Regions from separate parts of the Acetobacter sp. DmW_125128 genome, predicted to be linked through region 2. Evidence: predicted binding sites of a transcription regulator. Region 2 holds the regulator's gene; the other holds the start of a gene.

Region 1 (6,278 bases), on a different contig from region 2:
GCACGCCCGCCTGGCAGAAGATGCCGAAACGCTGGATTCCACCACACGCGGGCGCATAGAAGCCATGACACGCGCCTTGCGCCGCAGAGCTATCTCTCGGCTAGATGCGTGGATTGCCATGCTGAGCGCACTAGACACACCACCTGAACCCGATACCACCCCTTCGCACGTGCACTTCATCCGGGTTGAGCGGCGCGAAAAACAGAGAATGGGGGAGCAGGATGTGGGCCTCTATCGCCACTGGCTAGACCCCACCATTCCATTTGCTGGAATCATGGCCATACCTGCGCAGGGTATGTTGATTACATCTGCCACCTTGCGTGATCAGCAAACCAATGAACCGGATAGCGATAACGCAGAACAAGCGTGGGAAGCCGCTGAAGCACGCACTGGGGCCAATCACTTCCCTTCCCCACCTCTGCGTGCCAGCTTGGCCAGCCCGTTTGATTATGCCCGCCAGACGCGCGCCTATATTGTAACGGACATAGACAACAGCAGCATTGTGGATCTGGCAGCCGCATTTCGCACGCTTTTCTTGGCATCCGGCGGTGGAGGCTTGGGGCTTTTCACGGCCATTTCTCGCTTGCGTGGTGTGTATGATCGCATTGCCCCAACGCTGGAAGAAAACGGCCTCCCGCTCTACGCCCAGCATGTAGATGCGATGGACAACAATACGTTGGTAGATATTTTCCGCACAGAAGAACACGCTTGCCTGTTAGGCACTGATGCCATGCGAGATGGCGTAGATGTACCCGGCAATGCGCTACGGCTGGTGGCTTTTGAACGTGTGCCGTGGCCGCGGCCAGATATTTTGCACCGTGAACGCCGTATTCACCTTTCTGGAGGTGACCCGAAATCTTTTGATGAACGGATTGCACGCCTGCGATTACGTCAGGCCTTTGGTCGGCTTATTCGCCGCCAGTCTGATCGGGGGGTATTTGTCCTGTTAGACAGGCGCACCCCTACCCGCTTGCTCAGCGCGTTTCCCGAAGGTGTGGAAGTTCGTCGCCTTGGGTTGGCAGACACAGCACGGGAACTTGCTGCCTTTTTAGCAGATACAGAAAGGGCCGATCAAAACTGATCGGCCCTGCCTGAAAAATCAATCTACTTTCAGATTGGTTGCAGCCTGCTTGCCGCGTTCTTCAACCAGATCGAAAGAAACTTTCTGTCCGTCATTCAGGCCACGCAAACCCGCTGCCTGCACTGCGGTAATATGCACGAACACATCTTTACCGCCATCATCTGGGGCAATAAAGCCATAACCCTTGGTGGCGTTAAACCATTTTACTGTACCGGTCGGCATGAGCGGGATAGTCCTTGTTCTTCTCAACGTTTTGTCCTGCTGCACACCGTGTGCGGTTCAGGATATACCCCATCCCCCCATGACCAGCCACAATTGTCAATCATAATTCGATAATAGGCCATGACGAGGACAGGAAAAAACACTACGGATTCATATTGCTTTTCAGGAAATTAATGCTGCGTTCCTGCGCTTCCTGATAAGCTTTGGCATTAAAAGAGCTTCTTTCTGGGCAACCAAAGCCGTGCCCTGCATTGTCGTACACGTAAAGTTCAACTTCCGGGCGCGCCTGTCGAATGGCTGCAATATCAGTATGCGGAATACTTGTATCCTGTTCACCGAAATGCAGCTCTACGGGGCAACGCGGAGTCTCATTCCGGCTGGCGGCAATACCTGCCCCATACCAGCCAACAGCGGCTGCAAAGTCATCCGTTCTACATGCAGCTTCCCACGCCAATGTACCACCCCAGCAATAGCCGATAATGCCCACCTTACGCGGCTTGAACACTGAGGCGGCTGCCTGAATATCCAACAGTGTTTTAGCAAGCGGAATTTGCGCCCGCAGCGCCTTGCCTTTTTCCACGCTTGCTGTGGAATAATCCAGCTCCACCCCACGTTGCACGCGGTCAAACAAAGCTGGCGCAATAACGTGGAATCCGGCCTTGGCAAAGTTTTCGCAAACCTGCCTGATATGGTGGTTCACCCCAAAAATTTCCTGAAGCACCACAAGTGTGTAAGGATGATGGCTACCTTCGGTTTCCCACGCGGAAAATTCATGTCCATCCGCAGCCTGAAGTGTAGTGATATGACCCATGCGAGCACCTCCTATCTGTTCTTACGTTACAGCAAAAAGAAACTTTATCCACATTCCTTGACTCTGCCTTTGGCCAGACCTATCTCCTTTTCTGGCACTCCCGGGGTGGGAGTGCTAACGTAACGCGGCGTTATGTTACGCGCGACAAAGTGGATGGGGCTGCTTTCTGTTAAGGGCACCATCCCAAAAATGAATGTGGAGCGATCCATAATGACGAAGTTTCGTCCCTTACACGACCGGGTAGTTGTCCGTCGCCTTGAAGGCGAACAGAAGACCGCTGGCGGAATCATTATTCCTGACACAGCTCAGGAAAAGCCTATGGAAGGCGAAGTGGTTGCAGTGGGTCCGGGTGCCCGGAATGAACAGGGCCAGATTGTGGCGCTTGATGTTAAGGCTGGTGACCGTGTCCTGTTTGGCAAATGGTCCGGCACAGAAGTGAAGATCGATGGCGAAGAGCTGCTGATCATGAAGGAAAGCGACATCATGGGCGTGGTAACCGCCTGATTTTGCGCTGATCCGCATTATTTAATTTCAGAACGATCTTCACAGGAGAAATTCAATGGCTGCCAAAGACGTAAAGTTTGGTGCAGACGCACGCCAGCGTATGCTGCGCGGTGTGGATATTCTGGCTGACGCTGTAAAAGTAACGCTGGGCCCCAAAGGCCGTAACGTGGTGCTGGACAAGAGCTTCGGCGCTCCCCGCATCACCAAGGACGGTGTTTCCGTTGCCAAGGAAATCGAACTGGCTGACAAGTTCGAAAACATGGGCGCTCAGATGCTGCGTGAAGTTGCATCTAAAACCAATGACATTGCTGGTGACGGCACCACAACGGCTACGGTTCTGGCTCAGGCTATCGTGCGTGAAGGCCACAAGGCTGTTGCCGCTGGCATGAACCCGATGGATCTGAAGCGCGGGATCGACAAGGCTGTTGCCGTTGTTATCGAAGAGCTGAAGAAGAACGCCAAGAAAGTTACCACCCCGGCGGAAACCGCTCAGGTTGGTACGATTTCTGCAAACGGTGAATCTGAAATCGGTCAGATGATCTCCGAAGCCATGCAGAAAGTTGGCTCCGAAGGCGTGATCACGGTTGAAGAAGCCAAGCACTTCCAGACAGAACTGGATGTTGTTGAAGGCATGCAGTTTGACCGCGGCTACATCTCTCCGTACTTCGTGACGAACCCGGAAAAGATGACAGCGGATCTGGAAAACCCCTACATCCTGATCCATGAAAAGAAGCTGTCTTCCCTGCAGCCCATGCTGCCGCTGCTGGAATCCGTTGTTCAGTCCGGTCGTCCGCTGCTGATTATTGCAGAAGACGTTGACGGTGAAGCTCTGGCAACTCTGGTTGTTAACAAGCTGCGCGGTGGCCTGAAAATTGCTGCTGTTAAGGCTCCGGGCTTTGGTGATCGCCGCAAGGCTATGCTGGAAGACATTGCTATCCTTACGGGTGGTCAGGTCATCAGCGAAGATCTGGGCATCAAGCTGGAAACCGTTACCCTGAACATGCTTGGCACCGCCAAGAAAGTGCACATCGACAAAGAAAACACCACCATTGTTGATGGCGCTGGCAAAGCCGATGACATTAAGGGCCGTGTTAAGCAGATTCGTGCACAGATCGAAGAAACCTCTTCCGACTACGACCGTGAAAAGCTGCAAGAACGTCTGGCCAAGCTGGCTGGCGGTGTTGCCGTGATCCGCGTTGGTGGTTCCACCGAAGTAGAAGTGAAAGAACGCAAAGACCGCGTTGACGATGCCCTGCACGCAACCCGCGCTGCTGTGGAAGAAGGCATTGTTCCTGGTGGTGGCACGGCTCTGGCCCGCGCTACGTTGAAGCTGGAAGGCCTGCACTACCACAATGATGACCAGCGCGTTGGTGGTGACATCATCCGCCGCGCTCTGCAGGCTCCTCTGCGCCAGATCGCTCACAACGCTGGTGAAGACGGCGCTGTGATTGCAAACAAGGTGCTGGAAAATAACGACTACAACTTCGGGTTCGACGCTCAGGCTGGCGAATACAAGAACCTGGTTGAAGCCGGTATTATTGACCCGGCCAAGGTTGTCCGCACGGCTCTGCAGGATGCAGCATCTGTTGCTGGCCTGCTGATCACCACGGAAGCCATGGTTGCAGAACGCCCGGAAAAAAAAGCAGCTCCGGCTGGCGGCCCTGACATGGGTGGCATGGGCGGTATGGACTTCTAAGTCCTTCCAACCCATTGATACGGCAATAAACTTGCCGTATCACCAGTTTAAAGAAAACTGCTCTCTGAAAGGAGGGCAGTTTTTTTTTGAAACTTTCAGTATCTCATGAATTACAGTATACTAACTATAATATCGATAATATGAAAACATTGGCTCAGATGAGAGGTAACCGTGGCAGTTCATTTTAGCGTAACCAAAGCATTACTTGAATCCACTGTATGGACTTGGGGCCCTCTTAATCATCCTCCTCTAACAACTTCTCTTCGATTTGGATCTGATGGTCTTATCAAAGACTACACACATACCAACGAACACTCATGGAAATTGACCGAGAATTTATTAGAAATTTTCGATATCCACGGGAAAATGATCTGGAGATTCGAAGGTATATTTGACAATCAGGATTCTATTACCCTCGTAAGCTTTCCTCATAATGACCCGCAATGGGGCGTTTTTTTCGCGCTACAGGCATCAAAAGCAAATATTCCCAGCCATCTTCTTCTTGCCAGCGAACTGCCCGCCCCTACTGTTCCTGCACAACCTAAAAAAATAGCGCCACAAGCAGCCTCCCAGAAGCCCGATGCCAAAACTGCAAAATCTTCTGCTCCGGCAGCAAAGGAAGAAGGTATTCGGCTAGTTATCTGGGATCTGGATGATACTTTCTGGGAAGGCACTTTATCTGAAGGGGAAATTTCCCCCATTCAGCGCAATATTGATATTGTAAAAACACTGAATAGCCGGGGTATTGTCAACGCCATCTGCTCACGCAATACGTTTGAAGACGTTAAAGCGCGCCTAGAACAGCTTGGCATATGGGATGATTTTGTTTTCCCCCGCATTTCATGGGGGCCAAAAGGACCGCTGGTTCAGGATATTATCGAAAAAATCCAGCTCCGCCCTGAAACAGTTATGTTTGTTGATGATAACGTTACAAACCTAAACGAAGCCAAGCATTTTGTGCCAGAACTTAATGTGGCTGAGCCTGATGTTCTGGAATCCTTGCTGGATAATCCGCGCTTTAAGGGTAAGCCAGACCCAGAACATAGTCGCCTCAAGCGCTATCAGGTTTTAGAATCCAAACACAAGGATATGGCAGCAACAGGCGGCGATAATGAGGCTTTCTTACGCAAAAGCGATATTCGTGTCAGCTTCCATGCTGATATTGAAGCAGAGTTCCCCCGCATTCATGACCTTGTGAACCGGACAAACCAGCTTAATTTCACCAAAAATCGTTGGCCAGAAGATATTGAAAAAGCACGGCTGCGTTTTAAGGAAGAAGTAGAGGCCGATTTTGATACGGATGTTGGCTATGTAAAAGTAGCCGATGCCTACGGAAATTATGGCATTTGCGGATTTTATCTTTCACGTAAAGATGAGTTTCTGCATTTCCTCTTTTCCTGCCGCACCATGAACATGGGGGTTGAACAGTTTGTATGGCGCAAACTGGGGGAACGCCGCGTTCCCATTCAAGGTAAAGTTGGCTCTAAACTTGAAGATCCGATTGTTGACTGGATCAATGTTGTTGAAGATGTAGATACCTCAACAGAAGCATCCTCTTCCTCAGCAAAGCGCCTCAAAGTGTGCATTCGCGGCGCTTGCGATATGATGATGACATCCAACTTTTTGCGCACAAAGGTCGATACACTCGAAGAGCTGAACTACGCTTACGAAGGCTGGGAAATCATTGCCTCCCCGCGGTTTGTCGCTCTAACGCGTGACCTGAAAGATGACCGGAACAGGGAAATTATTGCCCATCTTCCCGGCATGCCTGATGGACGCTTTAAAACTGATGTTATTGAAGAAACATCAGATGTGTATGTTCTGTCTTTTTCGCAGGAATCTTTCCACGGCCTTTATCAGTCCAAAACAACAGGTATGATTGTACCTATGGGCCATTTCGGCCTGCCCTACCATCTTCCTGGCGGCCCCAAAGATAAGTTTGATTATACATCCGTTTCCTATAG
Region 2 (6,278 bases):
GTATATTTCACCGAGCCCGGCTGTTGCTCGTAGTCATTCATATTTGCACGTCCTCCTTTGTCACCCTGCATCTCAACAGATGCTATTGTCTTACCCTTGATGCACAGGGCGTTACCGGAGCCTGTTTACGCTGGCATGACAATAACAGATTGCTGTTCTGCCATACAGGTAACCTTTTCCAACTTTCGATTGGGCAATTAGATAGGCTTTCTGTCAAGAATGTTCTGCTAATTTCACATTTTCTTTCATAAAGACAATCTGTTCTGGCTTAGGAACAAACTCTCTCTAAAGCGGAGTTTTCTTGGCTCTACCGGTGTTTTCTCTGTTCAGTTCTGCCTTTCAGCACAACAAAAAAGCAGGCTCCAGTTTGGGCCTGCTTTTTGTATTTTTATTCCGATATAGAAATAAATACTTACTGAGCAGAGGCACTGGCCTCTGACCGCGTTGCCCCTACGCGCATGGCAAGTGCTGCCGCCATAAAGGCATCCAGATCTCCATCCAGCACGGCATCCGGGTTGCCGGTTTCTACCCCTGTGCGCAAATCTTTTACCATCTGGTAAGGTGCAAGCACGTAAGAGCGGATCTGATGCCCCCAGCCGATATCCGTTTTGGCAGCTTCTGCCGCTGCGGCCTCGGCTTCGCGCTTCTGCAACTCTGCTTCATACAAACGCGCACGCAGCATTTGCATGGCCGTTGCACGGTTGCGGTGCTGGGAACGATCCGTCTGACACGCCACAACAATACCTGTGGGCATATGCGTGATACGGATAGCGGAATCCGTTTTGTTAACGTGCTGCCCACCGGCACCAGAGGCCCTAAAGGTATCTACCTTCAGATCTGCGTCATTGATCTCGATTTCAATGGAATCATCAATAACGGGATATACCCAAACAGATGCAAAGGACGTCTGGCGCCGGGCGGCAGCATCAAACGGTGAAATACGCACCAAACGATGCACACCGGCTTCTGTTTTCAACCAACCATACGCATTGGGGCCAGAAACCTGAATGGTGGCGGATTTCAGACCTGCTTGCTCACCTTCGGAGCTTTCCATCAGCGTGACTTTGTAGCCATGCGCCTCTGCCCAGCGAGTGTACATGCGCAGCAACATTTCTGTCCAATCCTGCGCTTCCGTACCACCAGCACCTGCGTTGACTTCCAGATAGCAGTCATTGCTATCTGCTTCGCCAGAAAGCAGGCTTTCTGTTTCACGCCGTTTGGCTTCTTCCGCCAGATCACGCAGCGTGGCCATGCCTTCGGCCACCAAATCCGCATCACCTTCGGCTTCTGCCAGTTCAATCAGTTCACTGGTATCGCGCACATTGGTTTCAAGCGCTTCCACACCTTCAATCTGATTGGCCAGAAGAGTACGCTCACGCATCATTTTTTGCGCGGCGTCTGAATCGTTCCACAAATCGGGGTCTTCTGCCCGGTTGTTCAGTTCAGCAAGTCTTTCCTGAGCGACATCCCAGTTAAAGATGCCTCCTCAGCAGTGCCACTGACTGCTTGATCTGGTCGTTAAGGGCTTCAGTCTCGGCAGACATCAGGCCGATTCTCCATATTTTTCTATCATGTCAAAAAAGACAGTGCGGTGCTGGTCTCTCAATAAAGGCCACCCATACCAATGTCACCCCCAGCTGGCGCAGAAGGTGCCGCAGAACCAGACGATCCGCTAGCCCCAGAAGGCGCGCTCCCCCCAGCCTGCCCACCGCCAGAACCTTCAGCAGCCATATCGCTTTCAGAATCAGGCATGTTTTCAGCACCTGTATCTGCTGCTGTAAGTTCCTGCGGGTTTACGTTGCTTGAAAGGTTTGCGCTAAGCCCCGGCACCTGCCCTTCCTTAAAGGCATCTATCGCCACGCCCCTGCCCGTATCATACTGCACAAGCGTAATGCCCGCAGGTGGCACAAAATCCTGCCGTGGGTACCCATCCAAGGCGGTTTTCATCACCTTGTTCCACAAGGGGCCCGCAATAGCGCCACCGGTTTCATTCTTGCCGAGAGACTGCGGCGTATCAAACCCAATCCACACTACGGTTACAATATCAGGGGTGTACCCAGCAAACCATGCATCATTGAAGTTCTGGCTGGTGCCGGTTTTGCCTGCAATTGGCACATCTATGCCTGTTCCAGCCCGCATACCCGTGCCGCGCCGGATAACATCCTGCAACATGGTGGTAATCTGGAACGCACTTTGGGCGGATGCCACCTGCTGTCGGCTATCATGCAAGGCAGGCAAATCATTCTGCCCCGGCATCACAATAGGCTGTTGTGCAGGCGCTGGTGCTGGCGCACCTTTTCCTGCGTCTCCAGATTTTTGATCCGATGGCGCATCTGGAAACACAGCATCAGCGGCAGGTTGATCTGCTGTTTGTCCGCTATTGGGTTGCGCTAAGGTGGCTGTGGTCAATGCCAGCCCCTCCGGACGCCAGATCACGTGCCCTTCTCGGTCCTGCACATCATCCACCAAAGTTGGCGTTACCTTGCGCCCACCTGCTGCGAGCGAAGCATAGGCTCCGGCTTCTTTCAGCACCGTGGTTTCCACTGCCCCCAGCGCTGCGGGCAGCACATGCGGCATGGAATCCACCAGCCCCAGGTTGGTTGCCATATCCGCTACGGTTTTCATGCCCAGATGGGCCGCCAAACGAATAGTGACTAGGTTGCGCGATTCACGCAACGCATCATGCAGAGTGGTGGGCCCCCAGAAATCTTTTTCATAGTTATTAGGATGCCATGCCCCGTAGGAAACCGGGGAATCATCAAACTTCTGGGAAGGGGAAATCCCCTGTTCCATGGCATCCAGATAAACAAATGGCTTGAAGGAAGACCCCGGCTGACGCAGCGCCTGCGTTGCGCGATCAAACTGCGAGGCCTGAAATGACCATCCCCCCACCAGAGCCAGAACCCGGCCCGTGCGCGCATTCATGGTAACAATGGCACCTTCCACCACAGGTACCTGCATAAGGGCAACATGCCCCCCCTCGGCCTGCGGTTGCACCATCACCACATCACCCACACGCAATGGTTTGAAGCGCCGCGCCCATGCCATATCCTTGGCCTGCACAACGCCTGTACGGGGCTCTCCTCCGCTTTGAGAAGCATTGTTCCGCCGCACCACGCTGCCTTCTAGCCAGCCCACCTGCCCCTTTGCATCCAGAACAACAGCCAAACGCCATTGGTCAAGCATACCAGCAGGCACGGGCACTCCCCTTAAAGCCTGCACCCAGTCTGCCGTAGAGGCAGATGACCCGATATCGGAAAAATGGTGCACAGGCCCTCGCCAGCCACGATGCGCACGATCATACGCCATCAAGCCTTGGCGCAAAATATCCTGTGCATCGCGCTGGAGCGGCAGATCCAGACTGGTATGAACATCCAAGCCCCCCTGCATTGTTACGTCCTGACCGTAACGCTCCATCAGTTCGCGGCGCACTTCTTCCGCAAACCATTCAGCCCCTGGCGCCGGGCCGGGCCGGGTGAAGCTGCGGGTAGTAAGTGGTTGGGCTTCTGCTACGCGGGCCGCATCATGCGTAATGGCACCAATATCGGCCATACGTTCCAGCACCCAGTTTCTGCGCCCTCTGGCTGCATCTGGGAAACGTACTGGATTATAATTGGTGGGAGACTTTGGCAGCGCCGCCAAAAACGCGGCTTCTGCATCATCCAATTGATCAAGCGGCTTGTTGAAATAGGTTTGGGATGCCGCGGCAATACCATATGCCCCGCTGCCCAGATAAATTTCGTTGAGATAGATTTCAAGAATCTTATCTTTGGGCAGCACCTGCTCCACCCGCATGGCCAAAAAAGCTTCCTTGGCTTTACGCTGGAAAGACACCGCATTGCTGCCCAGCAGCATGATACGTGCCACCTGCTGCGTAATGGTGGACGCCCCAATGGGCCGCTTGCCCTTACCGCGCGTTAAATCTGTAAGCCCGGCACGGGCAATAGCAACGGGGTCCACCCCTTTATGCGTCCAGAACTTCTGGTCTTCCGCCGCAACAAAAGCGTTTTTTACCTTATCTGGCACAGCGCTGATGGGTACAAAAATACGCCGCTCATTAGCCAGTTCAGCAATAAGCTCATCATCCCCAGCGTAAAGGCGGCTCATGACTGGCGGCTGATAGGAGCGTAAGCCCTCTACCGTTGGCAGATCAGCTACAATCCCTTCGTACTGAGACCAAAGCAGAACCACAGCGCCCGTTGTGCCAACCAACGCCAGTGCAGCCGTTGCTCCAATTACCTTCCGCCACTGTCGAAAACGTGGGCGGCGCAAATCGGGCCTGCGATTTTGCGGAGGCCTGCCTTGAGAATGGCTGGAAGATAAACCCGGATCACCAGAAGACGGAGCGCTTGTCATACAGGCCCTTTACCATTCTCACACATAATCGTCTGCCCTGTTTGCGCATTGTAATAAAAATCATGGCCGAATTCCGACCACATGCACAAACAGTTACTAACCTAACATTTCACCTAGCAGGCGGGCTGTATAATCTACCACCGGCACAATACGCCCGTAATTGATACGGGTAGGACCAATAACACCAATAGCACCTACAACCCGGTTCGCGTCATTCCGGGCTGGAGCCATAACAACGGACATGCCCGTGGCCCCAAACAACCCACTTTCCGCACCAATAAAAATACGCACGCCCTCTGACCTCTCCACCAACTCCAACAGACGCAGCATGGTTTCCTGCGCTTCCAGCCGGTCAAACAGTGTTTGAATGGCCAATAGCCTGTCCTGCCCATCGACATCAGCCAATAAACGGGATTGCCCGCGCACAATCAGGGTGCCGCCCAGCCCATCTCCGCCACCATCCCAAATAGCAAGACCACTTTCTACCACCTCTGCTGTTAGACCGTTGAGAATGCTCCGGTCTTCCATCATTTCAGAACTTACGCGCGTGCGTAAATCCGGCAAGGATGCACCCATGGCCCGTGCATTCAGGTAATTTGCGGCCTCCACCAAAGCGGAAGGCGGCATACCCGGAGGCGTTTCAATCACACGGTTTTCAACATGCCCATCCGCCCCCACCAGAATAACCAGTGCACGGTTGCTGCCTAACGCCACAAACTCAATATGCTTGATACCTCCGTCCCCTTTGGGTGCCACCACAAGCCCTGCGGCATCGGACATACCTGCCAAAAGCGAAGAAGCCTCCGTAAGCGTATCTTGCAATGAACGCCCCTTGGCCTCCAGAGATTGGCCAATTACCCGCTGGTCTTCTTCCGAAAGCGCGCCAAACTGCAACAAGCCATCTACAAACAGCCGTAATCCTTTTTCTGTAGGCAGTCGCCCGGCAGATGTATGAGGGGAAAACAGCAATCCAGCTTCTGTAAGGGAAGCCATGATGTTGCGTATTGTGGCCGGAGAAAGCGGCAGCCCAAGCCTGTGAGACACAGTGCGCGAACCAACGGGCTCCCCACTCGCAACATATTCTTCCACCACTTCACGCAGAATAGCCGCAGACCGTGCATTCAGCCCCGGAGGCAGAGCAGCTTTTACTGGCAGCAAACCACGCTTCATGACACAAGGGCTCCTTCGTATATCCATAAATCCTGGATAGCCTTTATATACCTTATTCGTGCAGTTTTACTGCCGACAAAAGCGCATCATACGCGCCACACATCTTAATTTTACCAAGGAGCTTTCTATGCGCCCTTCAGGCCGCCAGCCAGACCAGATGCGCCCCATTACCATTGAAACCGGCTTTGCCCATCACGCTGAAGGTTCTGCCCTTATCCGTGTTGGCGGCACGGAAGTACTGTGCACTGCCAGTATAGAAAACCGCGTACCGCCTTTTTTACGTGGCAAAGGCACCGGCTGGGTTACGGCCGAATACGGCATGCTGCCCCGCGCCACCCACACACGCGGCAACCGTGAAGCCGCCAAGGGCAAACAGTCTGGCCGCACGCAGGAAATTCAGCGTCTTATTGGCCGCTCCCTGCGCGCGGTAACAGATCTGAACGCTCTGGGTGAAATGAGCATTACGCTGGATTGTGACGTGCTGAACGCTGATGGTGGCACGCGCTGCGCTTCCATTACAGGTGCATGGGTGGCACTGCGTCTGGCCCTTGGCAAACTGGTTGCGACCAACGTGCTGCCTCGGCTGCCGCTGCGGGGACAGGTTGCGGCTGTTTCCTGTGGGTTAACAACGGAAGGCGCTGTGCTGGATCTGGATTATGTGGAAGATAGCTCTGCTTCTGCCGACACCAACTTTGTGCTGACAGCAGACCGCCGCATTGTGGAAATTCAGGGCACGGCAGAAAGCGCACCGT

What was found. Region 2 encodes HrcA, which represses chaperone genes, less so after heat shock. Its sites were predicted from a motif close to GTTNGCACTCNCNNNNNGNGAGTGCNAAC; they were not measured.
Region 1: a site for HrcA is predicted at 2,205-2,233, ahead of groES (co-chaperone GroES). Genes of this name have one in related genera too.

What each region holds. Positions count from the first base shown of each region.
Region 1 is NZ_VHOP01000052.1:20,880-27,157, forward strand. It holds gene FKW19_RS13820 (ATP-dependent DNA helicase) at 1-1,081, shown strand, start outside; gene FKW19_RS13825 (cold-shock protein) at 1,100-1,303, opposite strand; gene FKW19_RS13830 (dienelactone hydrolase family protein) at 1,446-2,114, opposite strand; gene groES (co-chaperone GroES) at 2,325-2,618, shown strand; gene groL (chaperonin GroEL) at 2,674-4,314, shown strand; gene FKW19_RS13845 (HAD-IIIC family phosphatase) at 4,486-6,278, shown strand, end outside.
Region 2 is NZ_VHOP01000009.1:2,702-8,979, forward strand. It holds gene FKW19_RS03665 (energy transducer TonB) at 1-71, opposite strand, end outside; one part of gene prfB (peptide chain release factor 2) at 413-1,474, opposite strand; one part of gene prfB (peptide chain release factor 2) at 1,476-1,544, opposite strand; gene FKW19_RS03675 (penicillin-binding protein 1A) at 1,603-4,356, opposite strand; gene hrcA (heat-inducible transcriptional repressor HrcA) at 4,453-5,553, opposite strand; gene rph (ribonuclease PH) at 5,654-6,278, shown strand, end outside.